Regions from separate parts of the Streptomyces sp. NPDC052910 genome, predicted to be linked through region 2. Evidence: riboswitches for the same ligand, from Rfam matches in the RefSeq annotation. Region 2 holds a riboswitch; each other region holds the start of a gene.
What was found. Region 2 has a riboswitch for cobalamin ahead of nicT (Nickel transporter NicT). Riboswitches for the same ligand answer to the same signal wherever they lie in the genome.

Region 1 (10,415 bases), on a different contig from region 2:
GCCGGTCGGCGCCGCGGGCTCCCTGGCGTACGCCCTGCTCGCGGACGGTGGCGCCGCACAGGCGGTCGCCGTGGTGCTGGGCGCCACCCTCGCCGGTACCGCCGGTCGTGCGGACGCCAGGGACCGCCGGGACCGGCTGGTCCGCCGCCTCGCCGCCACGGCCCTCACCGGCTGCGGCCGCCTCGCCGTGCCCGCCGCCGCGCTGCCCGCCGCCGGGCCGGCCGGCCCCGGGGCCTGGCGGGGTCCGGCGTACGCCCTGGCCCTGCTGCTGCTCCTCGCCCTGATCGTCGTCGCCGACGCCGTCCTCGCGGCGGCCCTCGCCCGGGCCGGGACCGGCTGCCGCTACCCGGCGGCCCTCCGCGCCGAGCTGCGCGCCCTCTCCACCACCGCCCCGGCCGTCTGCGCCACCGCGGTGGTGGCCGCCCTGGCCCCCGCCGTCGCCGGCCTGTGGATCCTGCCCGTCTGCTGCCTGCCGCTGCTCGCCGTGTGGCTCGCCGGCGGCCGGGGGGAGGCGCGTGCGTGCTGTCCGCCCGCCGTCGCCTCGCTCGCCCGCGCGACCGACCTCGCGGGATGCACCCCCGCCGGTCACGCACGGCGCGTAGCCGCTCTCAGCCGTGCCGTCGGCCGCGAGCTCGGTATGGCGGAGCGCGACCTCGCCGTCGTCGAGTACGCGGCGCTGATGCACGACGTGGGCCAGCTCTCACTCGTCGACCCGGTCCCGGCCGGGGCGACCGAACCGCTGCCCGCCGAGGAGCGGCGCCGGCTGGCCCGGCTGGGCGGGAGCGTGGCGCGACTGGCCCCGCTGGACGCCGCGGTCGCGCCCGCGGTCGCCGCCGCCGTGGAGCGCCAGGCGGACCCCTACCGCGAGCAGCCGCTCGCCGCCCGCGTCGTCCGGACCGCCAACGCCTACGACGAGCTCACCACCCCCGCCGACACCACAGGCCCCGCACCCGGCGGGCACGGAACGTCCGCGCGCGCCCTGGAGCGGCTGCGCCTGGCCACCGCGCACGACCACGAGCCCCGGGTGGTGGAGGCGCTCGCGCGGGTGCTCGCGCGCGGCACGCCGGTGCACCCGGACCCGTGAGACGCCCGCCGCGTCCCGAGTAGCACGACTAACCCACGGGTAATGAGCGGGCGTCCGACGGGGCATGGTTGGATGCGAAGAGAAGGACGCGGCGCACGCGGAGAACGCAACGACCGAGAAATCGAGAAATACTGACGGGAAAGCGGGATCGGGGGGTGTGATGAGCGCTGTCGCGGCGTATGCGTCGTGGTGGGCGCGGCTCCCCGGCACGGCGGCCCGGCCCGCGGGCCGGACCGTCAGCAAGGCGTGGCGGGCGGCCGTCGGGGAGGACGGCGCCGGCCACCTGGGCCATCCGGCGTGGTTGCACGCGGAACGTCGACACACCAGCAGGCGGACATCGTGAGGATCTTCGGCAGGGTACGGCACCGGCCTTCCGCCTCGTGGCGGCAGGCCACCGACCGTGCCTTCACGCTCATCGGCGACGGCCGGTACGAGGACGCCGGCGCGCTCCTGACGCGCGCCGCGGACATGGAGCCGTGGCTGTCCGAGTCCTGGTTCAACCTGGCCCTGCTGCACAAGTTCCGGCACGACTGGGAGCAGGCCCGCGCCGCCGGGCTGCGCGCGGTGGCGCTGCTGGACCGGGACGCGGGCGCCCCGGACTGGTGGAACGTGGGCATCGCCGCCACCGCCCTCCAGGACTGGCCGCTGGCCCGCCGCGCCTGGCAGGCGTACGGACTGCGGGTGCCCGGCGAGGGCGGCCCGGCCGGCGAGCCGCTCGGGATGGAGCTGGGCAGCGCGGCCGTCCGGCTCTCGCCCGAGGGCGAGGCCGAGGTGGTCTGGGGCCGCCGGCTCGACCCGGCCCGCATGGAGGTGCTGTCCATCCCGCTGCCGTCCTCCGGCCGCCGCTGGGGCGAGGTCGTACTGCACGACGGCGTCCCGCACGGCGAGCGGGTGACCGCCGCCGGGCCCTCGTACCCCGTGTTCGACGAGATCGAGCTGTGGGCGCCCTCACCGGTGCCGACCTGGGTCGTCCTGCTGGAGGCCGCCACCGAGGCGGACCGGGACGCGCTGGAGCGGCTGGCGGCCGACGCCGGGTTCGCCGCCGAGGACTGGTCGTCCTCGGTGCGGCTGCTCTGCCGCACCTGCTCGGAGAGCCGGATGCCCAGCGACGAGGGCGACGGCGAGCACCTGGACCCGCACGACCACAGCGAGCCCGGCCACCCCGGCCCGCTCGGCCACCGCACGGCCGGCTCCGGTCTGCTGTGGGTTCCCGAGCGCGAGTGCGGCATCGCGGCCCCCGCCGGGCTGGTCCGCGGGCTGCTGGACGGTTGGGTCGCGGACAGCCCCGACACCCGCGAGTGGCGGGATCTGGAAGAGGTCTGCTGAGCGCCGGGCCCGGTCCGCTTACCCTGGACGGGCCCCGGGCTCCGGGGCGTGACAGTGCATTCGGGTTGTGAGAGAGGCGTACGGCGGCGATGGCGCAGCGAGAGACCGACCAGCCGGTGAACGACGAGTTCATCGTGGACACCGAGGACTGCGAGGAGCGGGAGACCGCGCACCGCGAGCGCGGCACGTCCCGTCCGATCACCGTGGTCGGCAACCCCGTCCTGCACAAGGAGTGCAAGGACGTCACGGAGTTCGACGACGAGCTCGCCCGCCTCATCGACGACATGTTCGCCAGCCAGCGGACCGCCGAGGGCGTCGGCCTGGCCGCCAACCAGATCGGCGTCGACCTGAAGGTCTTCGTCTACGACTGCATGGACGACGAGGGCGTCCGGCACGTGGGCCACGTCTGCAACCCGGTCCTGGACGAGCTCCCGGCCGACCGCCGGATCCTCGACGACTCCAACGAGGGCTGCCTCTCCGTCCCGACCGCGTACGCCCCGCTGGCCCGCCCCGACTACGCGGTGGTGCGCGGCCAGGACATGAAGGGCAACCCGATCGCCGTCCAGGGCACCGGCTACTTCGCCCGCTGCCTCCAGCACGAGACGGACCACCTGTACGGCTACCTGTACATCGACCGCCTCTCCAAGCGCGACCGCAAGGACGCGCTCCGGCAGATGGCCGAGGGCACGCCGCGCTACCCGGTCGTCCCCAACGACTGACGGGCCCCGGGCGGGCGGCGCGAACGGACCGGGCGGCGTGGAACGGGCCGCCCGGCCCCCCGCTCGTTCAGGCGCCGCCACCGCCGCCCCCGCGCAGCCGTTCGCGGAGCGCCTCCTCGCGGGCGGCCTCCTCGGGCGGTAGCACGTCGGACGGGAAGTCGGACGGTTCGAAGACGCGCCGGAGTTCGACCACGCCCTCCCGGAACGGGATCCGAGCCGCCCACTCCCGGGCCTGGTCCATCGAGTCCACCCGGATCACCCAGTAACCGGCGATCAGCTCGCCGATCTCGTCGAACGGCCCGTCGATCACGCTGGGCTTCCCGCCCGCGAACACCACCCGGGCGCCCTCCGAGGACGCCCACAGCCCGTCGGCGGCCAGCAGCGCTCCCGCCTTGGCCAGGGCCTCGTTGTACCGCTGCATGTCGGCGACCTCCTCCCGGGTCGGCAGCACGCCGGCCTCGGACTCCTCGGTCGCCTTGACGATCATCATGACGCGCATCAGGTGTGTCTCCTGTCCCGTTGCTGCCCCCTGACGACCAGCCTCCCCGCAGGTGGCGGCGGTCCGGGCGCCCCGGCCGACGTGTCGCCGGTTTTTCGCGAGGGTGCCGCACAACGGGAGCGGGCCCTCCCGGAGAACTCCGGAAGGGCCCGCTCGTCACCGAGGCGTGCCGGCTCAGAACTCGTCGTCGAACGCGACCGTGCCCTCGACCGCCACCTGGTACGCGGAGGCGCGGCGCTCGAAGAAGTTGGTCAGCTCCTGGACGTTCTGCAGCTCCATGAAGGAGAACGGGTTCTCCGAGCCGTAGACCGGGGCGAAGCCGAGGCGCTGGAGGCGCTGGTCGGCGACGCACTGGAGGTACTCGCGCATGGACTCGGTGTTCATGCCCGGCAGGCCCTCGCCGCACAGGTCGCGGCCGAACTGCAGCTCCGCCTCGACGGCCTCCTTCAGCATGTCCGTGACCTGCTGCTGCAGCTCGTCGTCGAAGAGGTCGGGCTCCTCCTGGCGGACGGTGTCCACGACCTCGAACGCGAAGTTCATGTGCATTGTCTCGTCACGGAACACCCAGTTGGTGCCGGTGGCGAGACCGTGCAGCAGACCGCGCGAGCGGAACCAGTACACGTACGCGAACGCGCCGTAGAAGAACAGGCCCTCGATGCACGCGGCGAAGCAGATCAGGTTGAGCAGGAAGCGACGGCGGTCGGCCTTCGTCTCCAGCCTGTCGATCTTCTCGACCGAGTCCATCCACTTGAAGCAGAACTGGGCCTTCTCCCGGATGGACGGGATGTTCTCCACGGCCGCGAAGGCGGCGGCGCGGTCGTCCGGGTCGGGCAGGTAGGTGTCCAGCAGCGTCAGGTAGAACTGGACGTGCACGGCCTCCTCGAACAACTGCCGCGACAGGTACAGCCGCGCCTCGGGGGAGTTGATGTGCTTGTACAGCGTCAGCACGAGGTTGTTGGCCACGATCGAGTCGCCGGTCGCGAAGAACGCGACGAGCCGGCCGATCATGTGCTGCTCGCCCGGGGAGAGCTTGGCGAGGTCGGACACGTCGGAGTGGAGGTCGACCTCCTCCACGGTCCAGGTGTTCTTGATCGCGTCGCGGTAGCGGTCGTAGAAGTCCGGGTACCGCATGGGGCGCAGGGTCAGTTCGAAGCCCGGGTCGAGCAGGTTCTTCTGTTCGTTCGACATTACTGGCAGGCCTCGCAGGACTCGGGGTTTTCCAGGGAGCAGGCGATGGCGTCCGCGTCGGGCGCGGCCTGCTGGACGGGGACGGGGACGGTGGCGGCCGCGCCGGCAGACCGGGCGATCCGGGTCGCCGGGCGCGAACGCAGGTAGTACGTGGTCTTGATGCCCTGCTTCCAGGCGTACGCGTACATCGAGCTGAGCTTGCCGATGGTGGGCGAGGCCATGAACAGGTTGAGCGACTGGCTCTGGTCCAGGTACGGGGTGCGGGCCGCGGCCATGTCGATCAGGGCGCGCTGCGGGATCTCCCAGGCGGTGCGGTAGAGATCGCGCACCTCCTGCGGGATCCACGCCATGTCCTGGATCGAGCCGTTGGCGTCGGTCATCGCGTCGCGTGTGGCGCGGTCCCACACGCCGAGCTTCTTCAGGTCCTCCACCAGGTAGGTGTTGACCTGGAGGAACTCACCGCTGAGCGTCTCGCGCTTGAACAGGTTCGACACCTGCGGCTCGATGCACTCGTAGACACCGGCGATGGACGCGATCGTCGCGGTCGGCGCGATGGCCAGCAGCAGCGAGTTGCGCATGCCGACGGAGGCGATCCGGGCGCGCAGCGCGTCCCAGCGCTCCGCCCAGGTCGGCTCGGTGTTCGGGTAGTGGTCCGGGTGCAGCACGCCGCGCGCGGTGCGGGTCGCGGACCAGGCCGGGTGCGGGCCGTGTCGCTCGGCGAGGTCGGCGGACGCCTCGTACGCCGCGAGCATGATCCGCTCGGAGATCCGGGTGGACAGCGCCTTCGCCTCGGAGGAGTCGAAGGGCAGCCGCAGCCGGAAGAAGACGTCCTGGAGACCCATCAGGCCCAGACCGACCGGGCGCCAGCGGGAGTTGGAGTTCCCCGCCTGCTCGGTCGGGTAGAAGTTGATGTCCACGACGCGGTCGAGGAAGGTGACGGCCGTGCGGACCGTGCGGTCCAGCTTCGCCCAGTCCATCTCGCCGTCCGCGCCGAGGTGGGCGGCGAGGTTGACGGAGCCGAGGTTGCAGACCGCGGTCTCGCCGTCGTCGGTGACCTCCAGGATCTCCGTGCAGAGGTTGGAGGAGTGGACGACCTGGCCGGGCTCGGCGGTCTGGTTGGCGGTGCGGTTGGCGGCGTCCTTGAACGTCATCCAGCCGTTGCCGGTCTGCGCGAGGGTGCGCATCATCCGGGCGTAGAGCACCCGCGCCGGAATGGTCTTGACGGCCTTGCCCTCGGCCTCGTACTTCCGGTACGCGGCGTCGAACTCGTCGCCGTAGAGGTCGACCAGGTCCGGGGTGTCCGCCGGGGAGAACAGCGACCAGTCGGCGTCCGCCTCGACCCGGCGCATGAACTCGTCCGGGATCCAGTGCGCGATGTTGAGGTTGTGGGTGCGCCGGGCCTCTTCACCGGTGTTGTCGCGGAGCTCCAGGAACTCCTCGATGTCCGCGTGCCAGGTCTCCAGGTAGACGCAGGCCGCGCCCTTGCGCCGACCGCCCTGGTTGACGGCGGCGACGGAGGCGTCGAGCGTCCGCAGGAACGGCACGATGCCGTTGGAGTGGCCGTTGGTGCCGCGGATCAGCGAACCGCGCGAGCGGATCCGGGAGTACGAGAGGCCGATGCCGCCCGCGTGCTTCGACAGCCGCGCGACCTGGTGGTAGCGGTCGTAGATCGAGTCCAGCTCGTCCAGCGGCGAGTCCAGCAGGTAGCAGGACGACATCTGCGGGTGCCGCGTGCCGGAGTTGAAGAGCGTGGGGGAGGAGGGGAGGTACGAGAGCGTGCTGGTGAGGCGGTAGAGCTCGGCCACGTCCTCCAGGGCGCGGACCGAGTGGTCCTCGGCCAGACCGCAGGCCACACGCAGCAGGAAGTGCTGCGGCGTCTCGATCACGTCGCGGGTGATCGGGTGGCGGAGCAGGTAGCGGCTGTGCAGGGTGCGCAGACCGAAGTAGCCGAAGCGGTCGTCGGCGCCGTCGGCGAGCGCGCCCTCGACGAGGGCGTCCAGGCGCTCGGCGTGCGTGCGCACGAACGCGGCGGTGTCGTCGGCGATCAGGCCTTCGCGGTGGCCGGTGGCGACGGACGCGGAGAAGGAGACCGCGCCCTGCCCGGCCGCCTCCTGGGCGATGGCGAGCGTCAGGAGCCGCGCGGCGAGCCGCGAGTACTCGGGCTCCTCGGAGATCAGCCCGGCCGCGGCCTCGGTGGCCAGCGAACGCAGTTCGGCCTCGTCCGACCCGGGGTGCCGGCCGCGCAGCGCGGCGGCGGCGACCTTGCCGGGGTCGGTGGCGGGCAGATCGGCGGTGAGCTCCGTCAGGGTGCGCAGGAGCGCGGTCCCGGGGCCGCCGGTCGCTACCGTGTCCGCCTCGGGCGCTGAAACCGGACCTGAAGCAGGTTCCGCGGGCGCGATCGTCACGTGTGGCTCTCCCTCGCTCGGCTGGGGGCCTCGGTGGGAGGGCAGGGGGGCGCGCACGCGCAGCCGACGGCGTACGGAAGCCGTACGAGGCGTGCGCGCGGGCGTCCACCGGCCCAACCCGCGAGGCCCGGACGTGTTCAGACGCCGTACCGGGCGGGCCCGGTGCTGGCGTGCTGCCGGCAGGTCCTCGGACTGCGGAACGGGCGGATTGGGCCCGTACGTACACCGTTGCGGGACAGTTCCGGATTTCCACCGGATTCCCCTGCGGCGACAGCGAGCACGAGCATACATCTAGTGCCGACGGTCGCGCGTGCCCCCACATGTTGTGTCGTCACGTCATGGGACGGTCGCGGAATGTGCTATCGGGAGGGGGCTTCGAGGCCGCCGTTCACGGAAGCGATCGCCGCTCGCCGGGCGGGAGACGGGAAGGGCGCCCGGGCTTCACGAAAGCGTAGGAGCGGTGCGGGAGCCGGCGGCGGACGACTCCGTCACGGCGCGCAGCGCTCACCCTCGCCGGCAGGAGATCGATCACACCGCCGCGAGCCGCCGGACGGGGCGACGAATCGCCGGCCGCGGCGGAACCCCCACGCCCCGGGGATATCCGCTGTCCCGTGAACCGGGCCTCCCCTACCGTGGCCCGCATGACCGATCTTCCCGTTCCTGTACGAGAGATATGCGTCCTCATCCGGCTGAACCGTGGCGCCTGCGGTCCCTATGCGCACATCGTCGCCGACTTCGAACCGCCCGGCCCGGACGGCGGGCTGGAGGTCCGCAGCGTCGTCCCCGAAGACCGGTTGCCCGCGGAGCATCTGCCCGCGCTGCGGGAAGGCCTGCTGGAAGGGCTCGCCGGGGTCGCCGCCAAGGTCGTGATCACCGACGGCACCTACCACTTCGTCGACTCCAGCGACATGGGCTATCGGATGGCCGGAGAGCAGGCGGGCCGGGCCGCCCGCGTCGGCTCCGGTTTGCTGCCGGCGTGGGAGGCGATGCGGGTGACACACGCCGACTGGCCGGGCCGGGCCTGGCTGAAGAGGAAGGGGGGCGGCACCGGGAGCCCGGTCCGTCCGTGACGCCGTCACCGGGGCGTCTGCCCCGAACGGCACCACACGGGGCCGTCGGGGCGGGAGAGACGGGAGAAGGGGCGCGGGGTGCGGGAACGGGCGGGCCAGGGGCCTACGATGCCCCTGGCCCGCCCGTCCGGGGCGTCAGTGCCCGCCCGGCGCTCCCGCCGTCGCCGGGGGCAGTTCGGCCTGGACGCCCGGGTCGCCGGCGTCCGCCGTGTAGTCGGACGCCTTCGTCTCGTCCACGCCGTCCGGTGTGCCGAGCGCCTTGAACACAAAGGTCAGCACGACCGCGACGAGCACGTTCAGCGCGAAGGCCGTGAGCCCGATATACCCCTTCTCCCCGATGAGGGGGATGAGGTTGGTGTTGCCGAAATGGTCCTGCGTGGCGCTCGGGGTGTCGTACGCGCGCCACGTGCCGTACAGCATGCCGGCCGCCCAGCCCGCCAGCAGGGCCCAGCGGTGGAACCAGCGTGTGAAGAGCCCGCCGACCAGGGCGGGAACCGTCTGCAGGATCCAGATGCCGCCCAGCAACTGGAAGTTGATCGCCACCGTCTTGTCCATGGTGAGCACGAAGACCAGGGCGCCGACCTTCACCAGCAGGGACGCCAGCTTGGAGACCTTCGCCTCGTGGGCGGGAGAGGCGTCCGGGCGCAGGAAATCCTTGTAGATGTTGCGGGTGAACAGGTTGGCGGCGGCGATGGACATGATGGCCGCCGGGACCAGGGCGCCGATGCCGATCGCCGCGAAGGCGACGCCGGTGAACCAGTCCGGGAACATGTCCTCGAAAAGCTGCGGAATGGCCAACTGGGCGTTCTTCACCTTGATACCGGCCGCGACCGCCATGAAACCGAGCATCGCGAGCAGCCCCAGCATCAGCGAGTACAGCGGCAGGATGGTGGTGTTGCGCCGGATGACGTTGCGGTTCTTGCTGGAGAGGACGGCCGTCACGGAGTGCGGGTAGAGGAAGAGGGCCATCGCCGAACCGAGGGCCAGGGTCGCGTACGCCCACTGCGCGTCCGGCCCGGTGACCAGGGCGCCGCGCGGCTTGCCCGTGTCCGGGTTCTTGACGGAGAACACCTCGCCCGCCTTGGCGAAGACGTCGTCGAAACCGCCGAGTTTGACGGGGATGTAGATGATGGCGACCGCGATGACGATGTAGATCAGAGCGTCCTTGACGAACGCGATCAGAGCGGGGGCCCGCAGCCCGGAGGAGTAGGTGTAGGCCGCGAGCACGCCGAAGGCGATGAGCAGCGGCAGGTCCTTCATGAACCAGTTGGACCCGCCACCGATCCCCATCACGTCCAGCACGGCCTGGATGCCGACGAGTTGCAGCGCGATGTAGGGCATCGTGGCGAGGATGCCGGTGAGGGCGAGCGCCAGCGACAGTCCCCGGGAGCCGAAGCGGCCCCTGACGAAGTCGGACGAGGTGACGTAACCGTGCTTGTGCGACACCGACCACAGGCGCGGCAGGAAGGTGAAGACGAGCGGGTAGCAGAGGATCGTGTACGGCACGGCGAAGAACCCGGCCGCGCCGCCGGTGTAGACGGCCGCCGGCACGGCGACGAAGGTGTACGCCGTGTACAGATCGCCGCCCAGCAGGAACCAGGTGATCCAGGTGCCGAACGAGCGCCCGCCCAGACCCCATTCGTCGAGATTGTCGGCGTGCTCCGCCCGCCGCCACCGCGCGGCGTAGAAACCCATGACCGTGACGGCCAGGAAGAAGATGATGAACACGGTGAGCGCGACACCGTTGACGCCGTCCTTCACGGCCGCCCACCCCGCTTCCGCTCCCGCTCCTGGCGGCGCACGAGCACGTAGGCGATGGTCGTCAGCGCCGTGGAGACGATCACCCAGAGCATCTGGTACCAGTAGAAGAACGGGATGCCGATGAACGCCGGCGTCAGCCTGGCATAGGAATCGACCCAGAGCATCGCCGCGAACGGCAGGGCGAGACAGACGCCCGCGACGACCATCGGGAGGGTCACGACCGGCTTGCGACGGCCGTCGGCGGGTGGTGCGGAAGCGGGTGGTTCGGACATGCGACGGCTCCGTCCCCGTGCGGTCGGCGGCATGGCGCGACGCTCGCGGAGCGATTCCTCGCGGCGCGATCATTCGCGTAATGCGCACGAA
Region 2 (10,415 bases):
ATCGGCATCTCCGGGTACGTCAACTTCCTGGTGTCGGAGTCGGGCGCCAACCTCCCCCACTGGATGCTGGGCGCGCCCGGCACCGGGGACGGCCACCGGGTGGACCTGTTCGCGGCCCTGCTCTGCCTGGTGATCGCCTACCTGCTCACCCTGGGCATGAAGAACGCGGCCCGCTTCGAGACGGTCGTCGTCGGGCTGAAGATCCTGGTGGTGCTGCTGGTGGTGATCGTCGGCTTCTTCCACGTCAAGAGCGGCAACTACCACCCGTTCTTCCCGTTCGGTGTCAGCGGCGCGTTCACCGGGGCCGCCACCGTCTTCTTCGCCGTGTTCGGTTATGACGCCATGTCGACGGCGGCCGAGGAGTCCAAGGACGCGCAGCGGCACATGCCCCGGGCGATCATGTACTCGCTGGGCATCTCGATGGTGCTGTACGTGCTGGCGTGCCTGGTGCTGACGGGGATGCAGAACTACCGGGACATCGACAAGGAGAGCGGCTTCTCGACCGCCTTCAAGTCGGTCGGGCTCGGCGGCATCGCGGACGTCGTCGCGGTCGGGGCGATCATCGGCATTCTGACGGTGATGTTCACGTTCATGCTGGGCGTGACGCGGGTGTGGTTCGCGATGAGCCGCGACGGGCTGCTTCCCAAGTGGTTCGCGCACACCCACCCCACCCGGCACGTGCCCACCCGGGTCACCTGGATCGTGGGCGTCGCCTCGGCGCTCATCGCGGGGTTCGTGCCGATCGGGGAGGCCGCGGAGCTCACCAACATCGGCATCCTGCTGGCCTTCGCGGTGGTCTGCACCGCCGTCATCGTCCTCCGGTACAAGCGGCCGGAGCTCCCCCGCGGCTTCCGCTGCCCGGGCGTGCCGGTGGTGCCGGGCCTCGGGGTGGCCGCCTCGATCTGGCTGATCACGTATCTGGCCTGGCAGACGTGGGTGCGGTTCGCGGTGTGGTTCGTGATCGGGCTCGCGGTGTACTTCGCCTACTCCTACCGGCACTCCGAGCTGGCCCACGCGGACGCGCGCGGGGTGCCGCGGGACTGAGCGCGCGGGCTATTTCAGCAGCCGGGACAGCCGCCGGTCGGCGAGCGGCTTCCCGCCCGTCTGACAGGTGGGGCAGTACTGGAGCGAGGAGTCGCTGAACGACACCTCGCGAACGGTGTCGCCGCAGACCGGGCAGGGTTCGCCGGTCCGTCCGTGCACCCGGAGGCCGCTCTTCTTCTCGGCCTTCAGCCCGGCGGCCGCCTGTCCGCGCGAGCGCTCGACGGCGTCCCGGAGCGTCGTCCGCAGCGCCTCGTAGAGGGCGCCGGCCTCCTCGTCCGTCAGGCTCGACGTCGGTTTGAACGGGGACATCCGGGCCGCGTGCAGGATCTCGTCCGAGTAGGCGTTGCCGATGCCGGCGATCACGCTCTGGTCCCGGAGGAAGCCCTTGACCTGCCGGCGCTCGCCGCGCAGCAGCCCGGTGAAGACGGCGGGCGTGAACGTGTCGGCCAGCGGGTCCGGGCCGAGGCGGGCGACGCCCGGCACGTCGGAGGGGTCGTGCACGCAGTAGGCGGCGAGGCGCTTCTGCGTACCCGCCTCGGTCACGTCGAAGCCGGCGCCGCCGGCCAGTCGGACCCGCAGGGCGAGCGGCCCCTTGCCGGGGCGGGGCGGGGTCGCGGGGAGGGCGTCGTGCCAGCGCAGCCAGCCGGCCCGGGCGAGGTGGAGGACGAGATGAGGGCCGTCCTCGGTGGCTACGTCCAGGAACTTGCCGTACCGCCCGACCCCGGCCACGGGCCGCCCCTCCAGGGCGGTGAGCGGCGGATCGTACGTCTTGAGCACGCTCACCGCCACCGGCAGCACCTTCTCGACCGTACGGCCGCCCAGCCGCTCGCCCAGGAAGGCGGCGAGTGCCTCGACCTCCGGCAGTTCGGGCATGGTTCCAGTGTGACGGGGGTGAGGGGGGAGGCAAGTCGTGGGGGCAGGCGGGACGGAGTGACCGGGGCCGGTGGGCGGCGGGGCGGCGGGGCGGCCGTCCTGGCCCGCGACGGGCCGGCTCGGCGCCACGACGGCCGGCACGGTGTGGGCGGTCCTGCGGGGGCTGGTGGCCGGTGGCTTCGCGGCCTTGCGGTACGCGGCGCCGCGCCGCCTGTGACCCGGTGGCCGGCACGCCCGTCGGCATGGGTCGGCCGGCATTCGTCGGCCCGCATCCATCGGCCCACCCGCCGGCCGACGCCCGGAGTCCGGCACCCATCGGCCGACGCCCGACGTCCGCGCCCAGGGGGCGGCCCGGAAGCCCCTTCACCGCACGAGCAGGTCCCCCAGGGCCGTCCGGCGGTGGAGCACCGCACGTCCCCGGCGGTCCGAGGTGACGAGGCCCGCGCCGCGCAGGGCGGAGGCGTGGGCGGAGGCGGTGGCGTTGCTGACGCCCAGCCGGCGGGCGAGGCCGGTGGTGGTGTGCTCGTCGGCCAGCAGGAGCAGGACGTCGTGGCGGGTCCGGCCCAGTACGGCGGTGAGCGGCTCCGCCGGCCCTCCGGCGCCCGCGGGGTCGAGCGGGCGGCCGGGGCCGGCCGGGTAGGTGAGGCCGAGCGGGCCGTCGGGGAGGTCGGCGACGAGGGGATGGCCCGTCCAGTGGAAGGTGGGCAGGAGCAGCAGGCCGCGTCCGGCCGGGTGGAGGTCCCGGTCGGTGGGGGCCGGCAGTTCCCAGACCGTGCCGCGCAGCCGGCCTCCGGGGACGAGGGAGGCGAGCGCCGCGCCGGTGCCGTGCTCGGCGGCGGTGACCGCGTGGCGGGTGAACTCGGCCCGGTGCAGGTCCTGGACCAGGGGCCACACGGGAGCGAGGACGGTGTCGAAGGCCGCCCGCTGGGCCCGGCGCAGGAGCCGCCAGGCGTCGGGGTCGTCGGCGTGCAGCCGGCGGACCCAGGGGGCCGGCGGCCGTCCGCCGTGGACGCGTTCCAGCTCCGAGCGGACCGGTTCCGGGGCGGCCCGGACGGCTGTCAGCCCGTCCGCGAGGGTGTCGTGGAAGACGTCGAGGAAACGGGGTGCCACCCCGGCGGGCACCAGGTCCGCGAGCGGTTCGGCGGCGGGCGGCAGGGCGCGGAGCAGTCGGCGCCGCCACCGGCCGAACAGCAGGGCGTCACGCGGCGAAACCAGCGTGCTCAGGGCCGCGTTGAGCTCCTGGAGCGGGGCCGGGCGGGGCGCGAACCGCACCCGGGCGAGGTCGTCGGCCGTGAGGTGGACGCGGAACACGGTCTTCCCCTCCCCGGGGCCCGCGCGCGGGGCGCGAGCCATCGTTTCGGCGCCGAGGTTGCGGCGCCATCGTTTCGGCCACGGCCTGAACGTTCGTCCGGACCGGCCGCCGACGGCCAGCATGCCGGTGGTGGCCGCCGCGGCGCACGCGGGGGCCGGAGCGAGGGAGAGCAACTTGCCATACGCGAAAAGCGCCGCGCCGAACACGAGAAGCGCCGCGCCCGACTCGAGAAGCGCCGCGCCGTACTCGAGAAGCGTCGTGAGCAGACGATCCGTCATCGCCGCCACCGCGACCGGGGCCGCGGGAGTGCTCCTGGCCGGGGGCGCGGCCGTCGCCCCGGCGGGGGCCGCCGGGGCCCGGCCGGTGGTCCTGCGGCTGCCCGCGCCGTCCGGCCCGCACCGGGTCGGGGCGACGGTGCTGTACCTGGTGGACCGTTCCCGGCCGGACCCGCTGACGCCCGGCATCCCGGTCCGGGAGGTGATGGTGACCGTGTTCCACCCGGTCGGCGCGGTCGGGGGCCGGCCCCGGGCGCGGCAGATGACGCCCGGCGCGGCGGCCTTCTTCAGGGAGATCGACGTCCGGGTGCACCGTCTGCCGGCGGCGGGGGTGGACTGGGCGGCCACGCGCACCCACGCGTACGTCGACGCCCCCGCCCTCGCGGGGCGCCGGCCGGTGCTGCTGTACAGCCCCGGGGGCGGCGATCCGCGGACCATGGGCACCGGGCTCGCGGAAGACCTGGCGAGCCACGGGTACGTGGTGGTGGCCGTCGACCACCCGGGGGACGCCGGCGAGGTGGAGTTCCCGGCCGCGATGGACGGGCGGGAGCGGGTGCGGCCGACCGTTCTCACCGGGGAGCCCGGCCCCGGCCTCTTCGACGTCCTGGTCGAGACCCGGATCGCGGATCTCCGTTTCGTCCTGGACCGGTTGGCGGACCTGGCCGCCGGCCGCTCCCCCGACGCGCTGGGGCGCCCGCTGCCCCGGGGGCTCGGCGCGGCCCTGGACCTGCGGCGGGTGGGCGTGTTCGGGCACTCCCTCGGCGGCACCGCGGTGACCGAGGCGATGCGCCGGGACCGGCGGATCGGGGCGGCGGTCGACCTGGAGGGGTATCTGGACCGGCCGCCGGGCGGCGACGGCCGGCCCGGTGAGCTGTTCCCGGTGGCACTGGAGGGCACGGACCGGCCGCTGCTGCTGGCCGGTACGGACGGCTTCCGGAACGAACGGTTCGAGCGCTCCTGGCCGGCCGTGCTGTCCCGTTCGGCCGGGCGGGCCAGGCGGTGCCGGCTCGACGACGCCGGGCATTGGGTGTTCACCGACTACGCCGCCCTGGCGCCTCGCTTGCAGGCGGCGGGGCTGATGCCGGCCCGGGACCGGGACGCGCTCGTCGGCCCCGCCGCGCCGGACCGGTCGGTTCCGGCCGTGCGGGGGCTGGTGCGTTCGTTCTTCGACCGGTGGCTGGCGCCGCGCGGCCGGGGGCGGGTCCCGACGGCCGTCGCTGACTCCTGACCCCGCCGGCCCCTGGCGACCCGCTGTCACCCCGGCCGGGGGCGGCTTCCGACGGCCGCCCGCCGGCCCCTGACCCCCGCCGACTCCGGGCGCCCGCGACCGCCCGGCCGGGAGCGGCCATCCGACGGCCGCCCGCGGTCCTCCGGCGCCCGGTCCCCCGCTACACCCCGGCAGCGGGGAACTCGAACCGCACCAGCCGGAACACGTCCCGCAGTCCGGGGACGAGGCTCGTCAGGCGGGCCTCCAGCCGGGCGAGCGGCGGGGTCCGGCGGACGTCGGGGAGGCCGCAGCCGCGGACGACGTCCAGGCAGGTCAGGCCGGGGTGCAGGCGTTCCAGGTCACGCGGGTCGTCGATGCCCCAGTGCAGGGTCGCGCCGGTCCTGCGGAGGACGGGTATCAGCGGCTGCATGCGGACGCCCAGGCCGCTGAGGCAGTCGAACAGGAGCTGTCCGCCCGGGAAGTGAGCGGTGATCCGGCGGATCAGGCGTTCGCCCTCGGCCCGCCGCAGGTACATCGAGAGCCCCTCGAAGACCGCCACCACCGGCCGGTCGGCGGGGAGTTCCTCCAGCCAGCCGTCGGCGGTCACGGAGGCCGCGAGGGTGCGGTGGTCGCCGCCGGGGTCCGGGAGGAGGCGGTCGCGGAGGGCGACGACCTCGGGCAGGTCGACGTCGATCCAGCGCGTCTCCGGGGACCGGGCGAGGCGGTGCGCCCGGGTGTCCAGCCCGCAGGCGAGGTGAAGGACCGTGACGCGGGGCCGACGGGCCAGGTACGCGGCCGTCCAGTCGTCCAGGCAGCGGGCGCGCAGCGCGACGCCGGCCGCGTTCACGGACGTCATGCCCGTCCTGCGGAAGTCGTAGTCGATGCGCCGGACGGTCTCCAGAGCGGTCCGGTCGTGCAGGAGGGAGTGGCAGGAGCGGCTGTCTACGGCGCGGCCGTGGAGGGTGGCGAGCAGGGTTTCCGGGACACCGGTGAGGGTGATCTGCTGGCGGTCCATGTGCCTCCTCGTCGAAGAACGGACGCTTCCCCTCTCACCGTAGCCCCGGCGGCCCCCGCCCGTCCCGGCTCCGGCGAAGCCGCCGGGCGGGGGCGCGGGGCGGGCGCCGCCGGGGCGCCGCGTCAGCCCTCCGCCGCCGGGACCGACGCGCCCCGGGCGGCCCAGCGCTGCTCGACCTTGGCCAGCCGCCAGTAGGCGAGTGCCGCGGCCCAGACGACGACGAACAGGCCGACGATGACGAAGCCGACGTTGTCGAGGTTCAGTCCGGCGATCCAGCCGGTGACCGCGTCGTCCAGTTCCAGCTTCTCGTGGAGTACGCCGACCAGTTCGATGGTGCCGATGAGGAAGGCGACGGCGATCGACAGGCCGGTGATGGTGAGGTTGTAGTAGACCTTGCGGACCGGGTTGGAGAACGCCCACTGGTAGGCGAAGTTCATGAACGTGCCGTCGAGGGTGTCGAAGAGGCTCATGCCGGCGGCGAACAGCAGCGGCAGGCAGAGGATCGCGTACCAGGGCACACCGGCGGCGGCGCCGCTGCCGGCCATGACCATCAGGGTGACCTCGGTGGCGGTGTCGAAGCCCAGGCCGAAGAGGAAGCCCAGCGGGTACATCTGGCCGGGGCGGCTGATCGAGCGGGTGAAGCGGCCGAGGATCCGGTTCATGAAGCCGCGCGAGTCGAGGTGTTCCTCCAGCTCCGCCTCGTCGTACCGGCCCTCGCGCATGGCGCGGAAGATGCGCAGGATGCCTGCGAGGGCGACGAGGTTGAGAGCGGCGATGAGGTAGAGGAAGCCGCCCGAGATGCTGGTGCCCATGATGCCGAGCGTCTGGTGGGTGGCCGAGTCCTCGTCCATCAGCGTGCTCGCCATGTGGGTGCCGCCGGCGACCAGGGCGGTCAGCACGACCACGACGCTGGAGTGGCCGAGGGCGAACCAGAAGCCGACGGAGACCGGGCGCTTGCCGTCGGCCATCAGTTTGCGGGTGGTGTTGTCGATGGCGGCGATGTGGTCGGCGTCGAAGGCGTGCCGCATGCCGAGGGTGTAGGCGGTGACGCCGAGGCCGACGCCGTAGACCTTGGAGCCCACTTCGTAGTGGTTCGGGGCGACGAGCAGGAAGAGCACGCCGAACGCGACGACGTGCAGGGCGGCTATGACGGCGAGCAGGCCGGCGGTCCGCACGGTGTCCTGGCGGCGCCAGCGGAAGGCGGCGGACGGCCCGGCGGGCGCGTCGGTGGGCGCATCGATGGGCAGGGTCATCTTGGGGTTCACGCTCCAGCACCTCGTGGATCGGTTCACTGAGATGCCGTGGCCGGTCTCCTGGCTGACGGGTTCGTTCGCGCCCGCCCCCGCCTTCCCGGCAGCCGGCTGCGGCCAGTGGCTCCACGCGCCCCGGCGGGCCGCGTGGAACGGGACGGTCACTCCCCGATCACAGTGGCGAGGGCCGCTCCGGAATCGGACGCCCCCCGGGGGAGGGTCCTGCACCGGTCTTCCCGAACACCACGGCCGGGTCACTGTAACGCCCCTGCCAGTACGGATGCACCGAGAGTGGCGATTGTCATGTCCTGCCTCAGGGGGCGCTCCGGTTCCGGTGACGGCTCCCGCCCCCTGACGCGCTCCGGCCCCGTGCGCCCCGGGTCTTGACGCGGTGCGGACCGCCCGGCCAGAGTCGCCCAGCACCCCGTCCGGCGCACCGGCCCCAACTCCCGTGCGCTGTTCGGGCGATGCCCGCGTCACGGTCCGTGCCGCCTCGTGCGGGGTGATGGACGGGCCGGGCGGGCCGGTGCTACGAGTGCAGGTAACGCGCCAACGGGAAGGGCGGCCCCATGGGAGAGAAAGCGGACGCGCCGGACGGCCGGGACGGATTCGTCCGCCGTGTCGGGCCGTTCCAGGCCACCGCCATCAACATGAGCCAGATGTGCGGCATCGGCCCGTTCGTCACCATCCCGCTCATGGTCGCGGCCTTCGGCGGCCCGCAGGCCGTCATCGGTTTCCTGGCGGGCGCGCTGCTCGCCCTCGCGGACGGCCTGGTGTGGGCCGAGCTCGGCGCGTCGCTGCCGGGCGCGGGCGGCAGTTACGTCTACCTGCGGCAGGCGTTCCAGTACCGGACGGGCCGGCTCATGCCGTTCCTGTTCGTCTGGACGGCCATGCTCTACGTGCCGTTGGCCATGGCCAGCGGTGTGATGGGCTTCGTCCAGTACCTGGGGTACCTCTGGCCGGGCATGACCCCGGCCCAGGGCGACCTGACCGGGCTGGCGCTCATCGTGGTCGTGGTGGCGCTGCTGTGGGGACGGGTGGAGAACATGGCCCGGATCACGACGGTCCTCTGGTGCGTGATGATCGCGGCCGTGGTGCTGGTGATCACCGCCGCGTTCACCCACTTCAGTCCGGACCGGGCGTTCACCTATCCGTCGCACGCCTTCGACCTGACGGCGCATCACTTCTGGATCGGCTTCGCGGCCGGCCTGACCATCGGCATCTACGACTACGGCGGTTACTGGACCACCGCCTACATGGGTGCCGAGATCAAGGACCCGGGACGCACCATTCCGCGCTCCATCATCTACTCCATCCTCGGCATCATGGCGATCTACCTGCTGCTGCAGATCGGCACCCTGGGCGTCGTGGACTGGCGGGACATGCTCGACCCGGACAACGCCGCCTCGTCCTCCGTGGCCTCCGCCGTCCTGGAACGCACCTGGGGGACGGGGGCCGCCGACGCCGTCACGGTCCTGGTCCTGATCACCGCCGTGGCGTCGGTCTTCACCGGGCTGCTGGGCGCCTCCCGCATCCCCTACAACGCGGCCCGGGAGAGGGTCTTCTTCCGGGCGTTCGGCACCCTGCACCCGCGCCACCGCTTCCCCGTCCTCGGCCTGCTGAGCATGGGGGCGATCGGCTGCGTCGGCTTTCTGATCGGCCGTCACACGGATCTGGCGACGCTGATCCAGTTGCTCACCACGGTGATGGTGCTCGTCCAGGCGCTCGGGCAGATCGCGGCCGTCACCGTGCTGCGCCGCCGCCAGCCGACGCTGCCGCGCCCGTACCGGATGTGGCTCTACCCGTTGCCGAGCCTGGTGGCACTGGTCGGCTGGCTCGTCATCTACGGCTACGCCGACCGCAATTCGCCCGGCCGGCACCCCATCGAGTGGTCGCTCGCCTGGTTCGGCGCGGGGTGCCTCGCCTTCCTCCTGTGGGCGCGCGTCGAGCGGGTCTGGCCGTTCGGTCCCCGGGAGATCAGCGAGGAGTACCTGCCGCGAGCCGACGGCGGACCCGGCGGGAACGCCGCGCCGGAACCCGACGCCGACACCGGCCCGGTGGAGCCCACGCCCGCCTGACGGAGCGTCCGCGCCCGCCTCGGCGGCCGGGCCGCCCGACGCCCCGTCACCGACCGGCCCGGGCGGCCCGCCCGGGCGGTGAGAGAATCGCCCCCATGCCCCTGACCACCACGACCTCCCCCCGCCCCCCGGACTCCGGACGGCGCAAGCTGCTCTGGCACCGGCTCATATTCGGGCTCTGGTACCGGCCCGTCGAAGTGCTCGACGAGGCCCGGGACCGGAGCGTCTGGGGCGCCGCCATGTTCCTCTGCCTGCTGTGCGGGGCGCTGGGAACCCTGGCCAAGGACTCGTTCTGGGCCCAGTGGGACGTCAGTCCCCCACTCGCCCTGGAGGCCATGGCCATCGGCTCGGGCGTGGTCCTGCTCGCCAGCCTGCTGCTCGGCCTGGTCACCCACGCCATCGCCCGCAGGCTCGGCGGCAACGGCCGGCCCGGGCCGACGGCGAGCCTGTTCGTCCTCGTCTTCTGGACCACCGACCTCCCCCGGCTGGTCCTGGACTCCTTCCTCCCGACCGCGTCCATCCCGGTCCGCGCCACCGCCTCGGTCACCGCCGCCTTCGGCTGCGCTCTGGCCACCCTCCTGATCCGCGGCCAGCACCACCTGCCGACCCACAAGGCGGCGGCGGCCGTCAGCGTCCAGATGCTGGCGGCGGCGGCACTCCTGAAGTTCCCCCCGGGCAGCGGCTGAGCGGCCTCCCCGCACCGGAATCTCCCCGGCCCCTCCGGCCCGTCATCGCGGCGGGCCGGTTCGTCATGCGCCCGGCCCCGGGCACGCGAAGGCCCGCCCGGTGCGACGGGGGATGCACACCGGGCGGGCTCGAAGACAGTTCTACCTCATCAAGGATGGGTTATGCATCAAAAACGTGTTCGGCTTGCGGTCGACCAGCGCACGGGGAGCGAAATCAGGCCACGGGCGCGCATCGACGGACGCCATTTCAGTTCCTCTCGCGGAACGGCGAGTTCCAGCTTGTCGAAGCGCTCCAGCAGGGCCGCGAGGGCGATTTCGGTCTCCGTCCGGCCGAGGGCGGCACCCAGGCAGTAGTGGATGCCGTGACCGAGGGCGAGGTGACCGAAATCACTGCGTCGCAGGTCAAGGCGGTCGGCGTCGGGGAAGCGGGTGGGGTCGTGGTTGGCGGAGGCCAGGGAGAGGAGGACGGTCTCGCCGGCCGGCACGGTGACGCCGCCGATCTCGACGTCCTCCAGCGGGAAGCGGCGGATGGCCAGCGGAGCGGGTCCGTCGTAGCGGTTCAGTTCCTCCACGGCCGCCGCGAGTCCGTCCGGATTCTTTCGCAAGGCACGGAGCTCTTCCGGGTGGTCCAGCAGGGCGAGCACCGAGTTGGCGATCAGGTGCACGGTGTTCTCG
Region 3 (10,415 bases), 270 kb from region 2:
CCGTGGCCGCGCAGAAAGGGAACGATCACCCGGTACCCCTCGGCCGCCAGCAGGGGCGCGACCTCGGCGAAGCTGTGGATGTCGTACGGCCAGCCGTGCAGACAGACGACCGGCGGCCCGTGCGCCGGCCCCGCCTCGGCGTAACCGACCTCCAGCAGACCCGCCCTGACCTTCTTGAGCGGGGGGAACGCGCCGCGCCCGCGGGAGCCTCCGGCACCGCTCCGCCGTTCCGCCGCGGCCCACGCCGGTGCCGGCCCCGAAGTGACCGCGCCGCCTGCTCCGAGGCCGAGCGCCTTGCCGAACGTCCGCCGATCGATCATGTCGAGCCCTCCGTGCGTGCGAAGTGCCTGGGCCCGGGACAGCGGGCGTGCCGACGACTATGGCACGGCGCGCGTCACCGGTCAAACAGGTGACGCCATGCAACTCCGCGCGGTACGAGGAGGCTTGCTCGCCGACCGACCCCGACCTCGCCACCCGTCCCGCGCCTGAAGACGCGCACCCCGGGCGCGCTCGGGGGCGTGGGGGGCGCAGCCCCGCAGGGAACGGCGAAAGGAAGGAGCACGAACCCCCCTCAAACGAACACCCCTCACACCCCGCCCACGACCGGGTCCACCCGCGCGTGCGGATCGGCGCCCCGCAGGCAGTGCTCCTCCACCGCCCGCCACCGCGTGCTCCACGCCGTCCGCCGGGGAGCACGCCCTCGGACGGACCCGCCCTTACTCCGCCGACGGCTGCCGCACCTCCCCCGTCCCCAGCGTGATCACGGCCCGCGCCCGCATCGGCTCCTCCTCCCCGCGCCGGGAGAGCAGGGTGATCTCCTCGACCTCCGCCGACAGCGTCCCGAGCCGCGGCGTGAGCTCGGCGGCCAGGGCGCGCGGCCGCGTGGTGCGGCCGAGCGAGAGGTGCGGGACGAAGCGGTCGCCGCGACCGCCACAGAGCGGGAAGCGGGACGTCAGCTCCTCGTACAGCAGCTCCCAGGGGGCCCGGCCCGCGGCCGCCGGGTCGAGCCACACCGTGGCGTACCGCCGGTGCCGGAAGTACCGGACGCCCGCCGGCCGGGCCGGGAAGGCCGGGCACTCGGCCGCCGCGGCGGAGAGCGGCGGCAGGGCCCGGGGGAACTCCTCCTCGGGCACGAAGCCGAACAGCAGGTTCACATGCGGGGGCCACCGCCGCACCTGCGGGTCGTGCTCCCGGCGGATGTCCTGGATCACCGGCCACAACGCGCGCGGCGGCAGCCACGCCACAGCCGTCCGGGCCGTCGGCGCCACCCCGGGGAACAAGTCGCCGCCCACCCCTCCATGCTCCCCGCCGCACCGGCTCCGCACGAGTCGGACGGCCCCCGTCCGCCCGCCGCACAGCGCGTCCCACGTATCCCGGCTCACCTTTCCCGTCACGAACTCCCTTCCACCGGCGGCCTCGCAGCCTCTAGGGTGGCGGGTGCAGTCGGTTCGCCCCGTCCGCCAGGCGGGAGGCGTCGCAAGAGGGAACCCGGTGCGAATCCGGGACTGCCCCGCAGCGGTGAGCGGGAACGACCGCCGTCATACGCACTGGGCCCGGCGTACCGGGCCCGGGAAGCGACGGCCAGTAGGTGTCTCGTACGACACGAGGCGCGCCCGCGAGTCCGAAGACCTGCCCACTGCCCGCGTACGGCCCACCGTGCGCGGACATCCCGGTGACCTCGAGGGCGGGTCGGCGTACACACCAGGCGGACGGCCGCGCCGAGCCACGCGCGTCACCGCCCGGTCCGTCGTCCTTCGCGCCCCCGATCCGTGCCGGGATCCCAGGGAACGAGCTCGCGAAGGAGATCTCCGTGACCACCAAGCCCGCGGCCGCGGCAGCACGGGCCACCGTGTACGGCTACCCCCGTCAGGGGCGGAACCGGGAACTGAAGAAGGCCGTCGAGGGGTACTGGAAGGGCCGCGTCGACGCGGCCGGGCTCCGGTCCGTCGCCGCCGGTCTGCGCCGGGACACCTGGCGGGAGCTGACGCGGGCCGGCGTCCACGAGGTGCCGGCCGGCGACTTCTCGTACTACGACCACGTCCTCGACACCACCGTCATGGTCGGCGCGATCCCCGCCCGCCACCGCGCCGCGGTGGAAGCCGACGAACTGGCCGGCTACTTCGCCATGGCCCGCGGCACCCAGGACGTGGCGCCGCTGGAGATGACCAAGTGGTTCGACACCAACTACCACTACCTGGTGCCGGAGCTGGGGCCGGACACGGTCTTCGCCACCGACTCGTCCAAGTACACGGAGGAGGTCAAGGAGGCGCTGGCCCTGGGCCTGACCCCGCGGCCCGTCCTGGTCGGTCCCGTCACCTACCTCCTGCTGGCCAAGCCCGCGCCCGGCGTCGCACCGGACTTCGACCCGCTGACCCTGCTCGACCGGCTGCTGCCCGTCTACGCCGAGGTCCTGTCCGACCTGCGCGCGGCGGGCGCCGAGTGGGTGCAGCTCGACGAGCCGGCCCTCGTCCAGGACCGTACGCCCGCGCAACTCGGCGCGGCCGCGCGGGCGTACCGCGACCTCGGTACCGCCACCGACCGGCCGAAGCTGCTGGTGGCCTCCTACTTCGACCGGCTCGGCGAGGCCCTCCCGGTCCTGGCCAAAGCCCCGGTGGAGGGGCTCGCCCTGGACTTCACCGGGCCCGCCGCCGCCAACCTGGACGCGCTGGCCGCCGTGGGCGGGCTGCCCGGCAAGCGGCTGGTCGCGGGTGTCGTCGACGGGCGCAACATCTGGGTCGCCGACCTGGAGAAGTCGCTGACCACCCTCGGCACCCTGCTGGGGCTCGCCGAGCGGGTCGACGTGGCGGCCTCCTGCTCGCTGCTCCACGTCCCGCTCGACGCCACCGCCGAACGCGACGTCGACCCCCAGATCCTGCGCTGGCTCGCGTTCGCGCAGCAGAAGGCGGACGAGGTCGCCACCCTCGCCCGGGGCCTGACCCACGGCACCGGCGCCATCGCCGCCCGATTGGCCGCCAACCGCGCCGACCTGGCCTCCCGGGCCGCCTCTCCGATCACCCACGACCCGGCGGTCCGGGCCCGGGCCGCCGCCGTCACCGCGGCCGACAGCCGCCGCACCGGCCCTTACCCCGAGCGGGCCGCCGCCCAGCGCGCCCGGCTCCGACTGCCGCTGCTGCCGACCACGACCATCGGATCCTTCCCGCAGACCGACGAACTCCGCGCCGTCCGGGCCGGTCTGCGGGCCGGACGGCTCGACGCGGCCGGCTACGAACAGCGCGTCGAGGCGGAGATCCGGGAGGTGATCGCCTTCCAGGAGAAGGCGGGCCTGGACGTCCTCGTGCACGGCGAGCCCGAACGCGACGACATGGTCCAGTACTTCGCCGAGCGGCTGACCGGCTACCTCGCCACCCGGCACGGCTGGGTGCAGTCGTACGGCACCCGCTACGTCCGCCCGCCGATCCTGGCCGGCGACGTCTCGCGCCCGGAACCGATGACGGTGCGCTGGACGACGTACGCCCGGTCCCTCACCGAGCGTCCCGTCAAGGGCATGCTCACCGGTCCGGTCACCATGCTCGCCTGGTCGTTCGTCCGCGACGACCAGCCGCTCGCCGAGACGGCCCGGCAGGTGGCCCTCGCCCTGCGCGACGAGGTCGGCGACCTGGAGGCGGCCGGTACACCGGTCGTCCAGGTCGACGAGCCCGCGCTGCGGGAGACCCTGCCGCTGCGCGCCGCGGACCGCCCGGCCTACCTGGAGTGGGCCACCGAGGCGTTCCGGCTCACCACCGGTGGCGTGCGGCCGGACACCCAGATCCACACGCACATGTGCTACGCCGAGTTCGGGGACATCGTCCGGGCCATCGACGACCTCGACGCCGACGTCATCAGCCTGGAGGCGGCCCGCTCGCACATGCAGGCCGCCCGCGACCTGGCCGCCCACGGCTACCCGCGCGAGGCCGGTCCGGGCGTGTACGACATCCACTCCCCGCGCGTACCGGGCGCGGAGGAGGCGGCCGACCTGCTGCGCACCGGCCTGAAGGCGATCCCCGCGGAACGGCTGTGGGTCAACCCCGACTGCGGCCTGAAGACCCGCGGCTGGCCGGAGACCCGGACCTCGCTGGAGAACCTGGTGGCCGCCGCCCGGACCGTCCGCGCCGAGCTGTCCGGGACCTGACGGGCCCGGGCCGTGGCCGCTCCCCTCCCCCCGTCCGCCGGCGCGCGCGGGCGGGGGCGGGCAGGCGGAGGCACCGGCGCGCCGACGCACCCGGCTCCCTGTCGGATGCGTCGGCGGCACGGACGGCACCGTACGTCACACAGCTCCGTCGCCCTTCCCGGAGCGGTCCTGTATCGCGCGAATGATCCCGGAGAAGTCCTCCCCCGCTCCCCGGCCCTCGGCGAACGCGGCGTACAACTCGGCCGCGCGCAGCCCGAGGACGGCGTCCACGCCGCCGGCGCGGATGGCGTCGGCGGCGAGTCCGAGGTCCTTGGCCATCAGCGGGGCGGCGAAGCCGGGCCGGTAGTCGTGGTTGGCGGGGCTGGCCGGGACGGGGCCGGGCACAGGGCAGTTGACGGTCAGGGCCCAGCACTGGCCGGAGGAGGTGGAGGCCACGTCGAACAGGGCCTCCCGGGAGAGGCCGAGGCTCTCGCCGAGGACGAAGGCCTCGCTGACGGCGATCATCGAGATGCCGAGGATCATGTTGTTGCAGATCTTGGCGGCCTGCCCGGCCCCGGCGGGCCCGCAGTGCACGGATCTGCGCCCCATCGCGGCCAGCACCGGTTCGGCGGCCGCGAACTCCGCCGCGTCGCCGCCGGCCATGAAGGTCAGCGTGGCGGCCTCGGCGCCGAACACCCCGCCCGAGACGGGCGCGTCCAGGGGCCGGTGCCCCGCCTCGCGCACCACCTCGTGGGCGGTCCGCGCGTCAGCCACGTCGATCGTCGAACAGTCCACAAACAGGGTGCCGGGCCGCGCGGCGGACAGCAGCCCCTCGTCCTTGTAGAGGCCGAGGACGTCCCGTCCCGCCGGCAGCATCGTGAAGACGACGTCCGCCTCGGCCACCGCCTCGGCGGCCGACGCGGCCGGCCGGACCCCCTTCGCGCCGGCGGCCCGAACGGCCTCCGGCAGCAGATCGAAACCGGTCACCCGATGTCCCGCCTTCACGAGGTTGGCGGCCATCGGTCCGCCCATGTTGCCCAGGCCGACGAAGCCGACGGCCTTGCCTTCCGTGGCGGTCGGCGCGTTCGTCGTCGGGTTGGCGGGGGTCGCAGTCACCAGGGCACCTCCTGTAGTGGAGCGTCGCCGGGGGCGGGAACGGCCCCCGGGTCGCCGAGCGGGGCGAAGCAGCGGCCGACGACGTCCTCGGCGGAGCCGTCGGCGAACGTGGGGGCACGGCGGGCGTCCGGCACGGAGGCCGGTTCTCGCCGACGGGCCGGGGATGGACGCCCGCTGTCGGGGCAAGGCCGGGGGCCGGCCCGGGGCCGGGGGCCGGAAGCCGGGGGCCGGCGTGGGCGGGGGCGGGGCGTGGCGGGAGACGCGGGCCTTCCGGTTCGGCTCCCGCCCGTTGGGCGGCGGCCCGGCATCCCGGCTCCCGGATCACCACGCGCCTGCCGCCTTCCCGGCGTCGCGTCGCCGCTCCGCCAGTGACGTTCCCCCGGTCGGCGACCGCCAGGTCCGGACGGCCTGTCGCCGTTGCCCACGCGCCTTTGGCCACGGCGGGACGTACCGGATTTCCGCCAACGTGCCTGCACCACGGGCTTGTCGGCCCTGACCATATAGTTGGGCGTCCTGCCGAGTCCAGGGTCGTCCCGGGCGGGAAATCGGCCCGCGCACGCCCGCGTGCACCTGCCCGCGTGCGCTCCCCGATGCGCCGTCACCTCAACCGGTGTGCTCCGTGTGCCGTGGCGGGGTAGGGAGGGAGGGAAGTGTTTCCTCCACTCGCCCGGCCGTCCCCGGCCGGCCCCCACCGCCTCCGGCGTCATCCCCCGCCGACCGGACCAAGGAGCCCCAGAACGTGAAGAACGCGTTGCGCACTCTGCTCGTTCCGCTGGCCGTGACGGCCGTCGCCGCACTGCCGGCCGCCGCCCCGGCCCACGCCGCCGACGGGTACGACCGCTGCCCGGCCGGCTACTACTGCATGTTCTCCGGCCTCGACGGCACCGGCGACATGATCACGCTGCGCAGGAGCACCCCGGACCTCGCGGCCCTCGGCATGAACGACCGGGCCAAGTCGGACTGGAACCGGACGGCTTCCACCATCTACCTCTGGTCCGACGCGAACTACAGCGGCTGTACGACCGTGACCTCCGCCGGTCCGACCGGCAAGGGCAACTTCTTCCCCTCCTACCAGGACTTCTTCAGTTCGGTGCAGTTCGACGGCCCGGGCGGCCCGAGCTGCGGCACCCCGCCAGGCGAGAGCCGCTGACCGCGCGGGAGGACGACGGCCCGGGAACAGCCGGCCCGGGAACCGGGAACATGGGGCCCGGGCCGGCGGAGTGCGCCGCTCCCCACTCGACTCGCCCTCTGACAACCATGGAGGGGCGGCCGCGCCTCCTCGGACAGGGCCTGCAGCGCTGTGCCCGCCGTCTCACACCGGGGGCGCGCCCTCATCCTCCGCCCGCCGGTTCTCACGCGGGACGCCCAGACACCCGTCGTCGGTCGGCCGGCGGCGCAAGCCGAAAGGCACCCCGAGCGCGTCGGACTCCTGCCGCGCCCATCCGACGCCCGGCCCCGCCCCGGCACCAACCGACCGCCGCCGCGCGGGCGCGGGGCGTGCCCGCCATGCGTGCCACCGGCGGCGGTGCCGGTACGGCCTCCGTCGGGCCCGGCGGTGTACGCCCTACGCCGCCAGCCGGTCGACCGCGGCCTTGGCCTCCTTCAGGCCCTCCCCCGTGAGCTGCCGGTACGCCTTGATCGCCGTCAACTTCTGCCCTCGGCGCGCGAGATCGGCGATCCGGTCGAGCTCCGGGCCGTTCTCGCTGATTCCCAAGTGGTTCAGCATCAGGTCGACCTTGCGCTCCAGCCGGGACATCCTGCGGTTGACCCGGTCGAGCCGGCTGCCGAGATCCCAGGCCAGCACTCCCACGAGCGGGATGAGCAAGGGCCACCATGTCGTGTCCATGGCCGCAGCCTAGGGGATGCCGGGACGGCGCCGACGCGCCGTCGTGGGCAGCGTGTGGGGGACGGCGGAACCGGGGAAAGCCCGTCCTGGGACAGGGCCGGGTTTTCTCTCCCGCGGGTCAGGACGTGCTTTTCCTCGAGTCAGGCGGCGTCGATGCTGATGTCGTCCACGTAGAACCGGCACGAGGAGTCGGTCTTGGACTCCTTGGTGCCGCCGGAGGCGTTGTTCTGCCACGGACCGTAGTACGTGAAACCCAGGTAGCACTTGACCTTGGCCCGCCAGGAGACGTTCATGGTGCCGGTGCAGCTCAGTGCCCCGTTCCACTGCGCGTCCGCGGTGGCGAGGCAGTCCAGGCTGCCGTAACGGAACCGGTCGCCCGGCTTGACGGCCGACGCGGGCGGCGCCAGGAGCACCGTGACCGCGGCGACCGCGGCCCCGACGCAGGCGATCCTGCGAGTGGTGCGTCCGACGGCACGGCCGGCGAACCACCGTCCCTTGTCCGCGACTCCTCGACGCTCGGTGCTCTCGTGGGCTGAGGTTCTCCTCGACGCGTGGAACAGGCGACCGCTCATGTGATCTCCTGGAGCTTTCTACGGCCCTGGGGCCTGTGGCCGGGATTCTCCGGGATCCTTCCCGCGCTGCCGCCGCCTGACGCCTGACCCGCCCGCCCACGTCCGCCGGGACCGCTCGCCCGGCGGGCGCGGGACCGGCCTACCGGCCGCCAGGCCGTCAGGCCTTCCGGAGACGGCCGATGATGCCGTTGAGGTCGTCGCCGAAGAAATCCTTGCGGAAGTAGTGGCCGCCCTTGTCCTCGTGGGCCTCGTACGGGATGCCCGCACGGTCCAGGAGGCCGCGGAACTCCCGCTGACCGGCGAGGACCTGGGTCTCGTTGGCCCGGTCGAAGAGGTTGACCGGGTCGGGGCTGGTGCCCGCGACCATGAAGATGCGCTTGTTGCGATAGCTCTCGACGCGCTCGACGGGGTTGTCGGCGCTGACCCTGGCCTGGTCCCAGAAAGGCGCCCCGTACACGGTGCCGCCGCCCAGGTCCAGGGCGGAGGTGACGTTGGCCCAGTGGACGACGAGACCGCCGTCGCGGCGCAGGCTGGCCGGGCCGGAGTAGGAGCTGACCGAGGCGAAGTGACCGTAGTACTTGGCCGTGTACTTCAGCGCGCCGAAGCCGCCCATCGAGAAACCGCCGACGGCCCGGCCGTCGTACTCGGCGAAGGTGCGGAAGTTGGCGTCGATCCACGGGATGAGCTGGTTGATGTGGAAGTTCTCCCAGTTGCGCGGGCCGACGGTGGAACTCACCGGGTTCGAGTACCAGCCCGTACGGCCGCCGTCGGGCATCACGACGATGATCGGCTTGCCGGCGGTCAGTTCGCGGATGCCGGCACGGTCGAACTCGATGAAGTCGCCCCCGCCGCCGTGCAGCATGTACAGGACCGGGTAGGTGCGGCCGCTGGTGTGATAGTCGTCGGGCAGCAGGACGTTGACGGCCGGTTTCCAGCCGATCTCGGCGGTCTGGAAGCGGTAGTACCGCATACGGGGGTCGTTCTCGCCGCGTTCCACGACGCGGAGCCCGAAGCCGTCTCCCACGGCATGGGCCGCCGAAGCCCCGGCGAGAAGGCCCCCGCCGGCCACCGCCAGCCCCGCGGAGAGGCCGCCTACGGCCTTCAGAACGCCTCGGCGCGTGGGACGGTACTCGCTCAAGATGACCTCCTGGGTGAAGTGAGGGTGAAATCCCCGGCCGGTGGTGGCCCGGTTCCGCGTCCGACGGGGGGAGGGAACGAGGACCACGCGCCGGCCCGCACGGTAACCAGGGGTCGATGAGGACGGACATCCGGAAGGTTCCGGAGTGACGGCGGGGGCGGGCCGCCGGTAGGACTTCCGGTGGTGCCCTTGGGGAGGGATGCGGGAGGGATGCGCAGGTGGGGGTGGGGTGGGAACCGGGGCAGGCTGCGGGCTGCTGACTGCGGGTGGGCGGGATCGCGCGGAGGCGCGCATGCGCGGCCTGCGAGACGGTGGCCACGGGCCGGGCCCGTCGGCTCCGTCAGGCCCATTGCGTCGGATCGGGCCGGTAAGACCCGTTGCGTCGGATCGAGCGGGTCGGAGCGGTGCGGCAGACCGGGCCGATGCGGCAGCCGCGCCGGGCCGGTCGAGACCGCGCGTCAGATCGGGCCGGCGCGGCGGGCCGGCGCGTCAGACTGGAACGGTCGCGTCAAGGTCGGGCCGACTGTGCGGGGTTCGCTCCGGTCGGAGGGGAGCGGGTCGAACCGCCGGTACGGGAGTCCGGGCCGCCGGACGCGTTCGGCCCGGCCGCCATCGGGCACGGCCCGGAGACGTCCGGTCGACCCAAGGATGCCCTGATCAGGCCAGAGACATCCGGGTCGACCCGAAGACATCCGGATCGATCCGAAGACGTCCGAGTCGGCCCGGCGAAGGCGCCCCGCTCGCCCCGCCGGAGGCATCCGGCCCGCCCCGGCGGCCTCCGGGGCCCCGCCGGCATCGTGACGGTTCGCCGGAGGCCGCCGCCTTCGGCTCACCCCGTCGGCGTGGGGCGCGGGCACGCCGGAATGGCCGGACGGTCCTTGGTGCGCACGGCGGGGAGCCAGGCGCCGCCCGGGCGGGAGTCGTCGGGCAGGTGGACGCGGAACCAGAGGGAGGACCAGGTGCCGGTCTCGTCCACGATGGGCACGCCCTTGGCCAGTTGGCAGTCGGCGGCGAGGACGTCGCCGTGCCACACGCGGGTGGGGACGACGTTGTCGATGGTGTAGGGCCGCAGGGGGTCGATCGCCAGCCCGAGGCTGCAGTCCCGGGCGTGGTCGGTGCGGTCGCGGCAGTGCCGCTCCACGTTGAACACCCGGATCCGGCCGCCCGTCGGCCCGGGCCGGGCCTCGGCGGCGGTGCCCGCCGACGTCGCCGCGGTCGAGCCCGTCGCCTCGCGGGACGGTCCCGACCCGCCCCGGAGCATGCCTCCGGCGTACGCCCAACTGGCCGCCACCACCGCGCACACCGAGGCGGCCAGGGCCGCCGCGGCCCGGACACGTCTGCGCCGGTCCGGACGCACCGGGCGGGGGGACGGCGCCGCGCCGGCCGCGCCGTCGGCGAGCTCCCCGGTGGGCGCCTCGTCCGGCGCCTCGTCCGACTCCCTGGCCCGTTCCCCGGCCGGCCGGCCGCCGATGCGGGCCAGCAGCGCGTCGGCGGTGTGGGCCGCGCGCACGGCGTGTGTCGGGGCGAGGCAGTCGGTGATCAGTTCCCGCCAGAACGGCGGTACGGCGGGGTCGATGCGCAGCGGGGTCCGTCCCTCCGCGTACTCCTGCGCGGCCGCGGCGCGTGACACCGGTG

Region 1: it holds a riboswitch for cobalamin, as region 2 does, so the genes downstream of both, ACZ6X9_RS02530 (ribonucleoside-diphosphate reductase subunit alpha) here and nicT (Nickel transporter NicT) in region 2, are expected to answer to the same signal.
Region 3: it holds a riboswitch for cobalamin, as region 2 does, so the genes downstream of both, metE (5-methyltetrahydropteroyltriglutamate--homocysteine S-methyltransferase) here and nicT (Nickel transporter NicT) in region 2, are expected to answer to the same signal.

Annotation. Positions count from the first base shown of each region.
Region 1 is NZ_JBVJJR010000001.1:590,017-600,431, reverse strand. Features, by position in the region: gene ACZ6X9_RS02555 (HD-GYP domain-containing protein) at 1-1,084, shown strand, start outside; gene ACZ6X9_RS02550 (tetratricopeptide repeat protein) at 1,424-2,410, shown strand; gene def (peptide deformylase) at 2,500-3,129, shown strand; gene ACZ6X9_RS02540 (YciI family protein) at 3,197-3,628, opposite strand; gene ACZ6X9_RS02535 (ribonucleotide-diphosphate reductase subunit beta) at 3,803-4,816, opposite strand; gene ACZ6X9_RS02530 (ribonucleoside-diphosphate reductase subunit alpha) at 4,816-7,221, opposite strand; adenosylcobalamin-variant (AdoCbl-variant) riboswitch at 7,395-7,495, opposite strand; gene ACZ6X9_RS02525 (hypothetical protein) at 7,863-8,291, shown strand; gene mctP (monocarboxylate uptake permease MctP) at 8,427-10,052, opposite strand; gene ACZ6X9_RS02515 (DUF3311 domain-containing protein) at 10,049-10,324, opposite strand.
Region 2 is NZ_JBVJJR010000002.1:422,170-432,584, forward strand. Features, by position in the region: gene ACZ6X9_RS07655 (amino acid permease) at 1-1,044, shown strand, start outside; gene ACZ6X9_RS07660 (Fpg/Nei family DNA glycosylase) at 1,054-1,917, opposite strand; gene ACZ6X9_RS07665 (hypothetical protein) at 1,988-2,134, shown strand; gene ACZ6X9_RS07670 (ArsR/SmtB family transcription factor) at 2,281-3,507, opposite strand; gene ACZ6X9_RS07675 (alpha/beta hydrolase family protein) at 3,488-4,732, shown strand; gene ACZ6X9_RS07680 (class I SAM-dependent methyltransferase) at 4,893-5,726, opposite strand; gene nicT (Nickel transporter NicT) at 5,849-6,979, opposite strand; cobalamin riboswitch at 7,013-7,239, opposite strand; gene ACZ6X9_RS07690 (APC family permease) at 7,546-9,054, shown strand; gene ACZ6X9_RS07695 (YIP1 family protein) at 9,150-9,740, shown strand; gene ACZ6X9_RS07700 (cytochrome P450 family protein) at 9,908-10,415, opposite strand, start outside.
Region 3 is NZ_JBVJJR010000002.1:691,188-701,602, forward strand. Features, by position in the region: gene ACZ6X9_RS08730 (alpha/beta fold hydrolase) at 1-320, opposite strand, end outside; gene ACZ6X9_RS08735 (2'-5' RNA ligase family protein) at 717-1,292, opposite strand; cobalamin riboswitch at 1,428-1,651, shown strand; gene metE (5-methyltetrahydropteroyltriglutamate--homocysteine S-methyltransferase) at 1,811-4,129, shown strand; gene mmsB (3-hydroxyisobutyrate dehydrogenase) at 4,265-5,224, opposite strand; gene ACZ6X9_RS08750 (hypothetical protein) at 5,221-5,358, opposite strand; gene ACZ6X9_RS08755 (peptidase inhibitor family I36 protein) at 5,964-6,374, shown strand; gene ACZ6X9_RS08760 (ribosomal protein L7/L12) at 6,789-7,070, opposite strand; gene ACZ6X9_RS08765 (hypothetical protein) at 7,211-7,642, opposite strand; gene ACZ6X9_RS08770 (alpha/beta hydrolase) at 7,800-8,780, opposite strand; gene ACZ6X9_RS08775 (serine/threonine-protein kinase) at 9,610-10,415, opposite strand, start outside.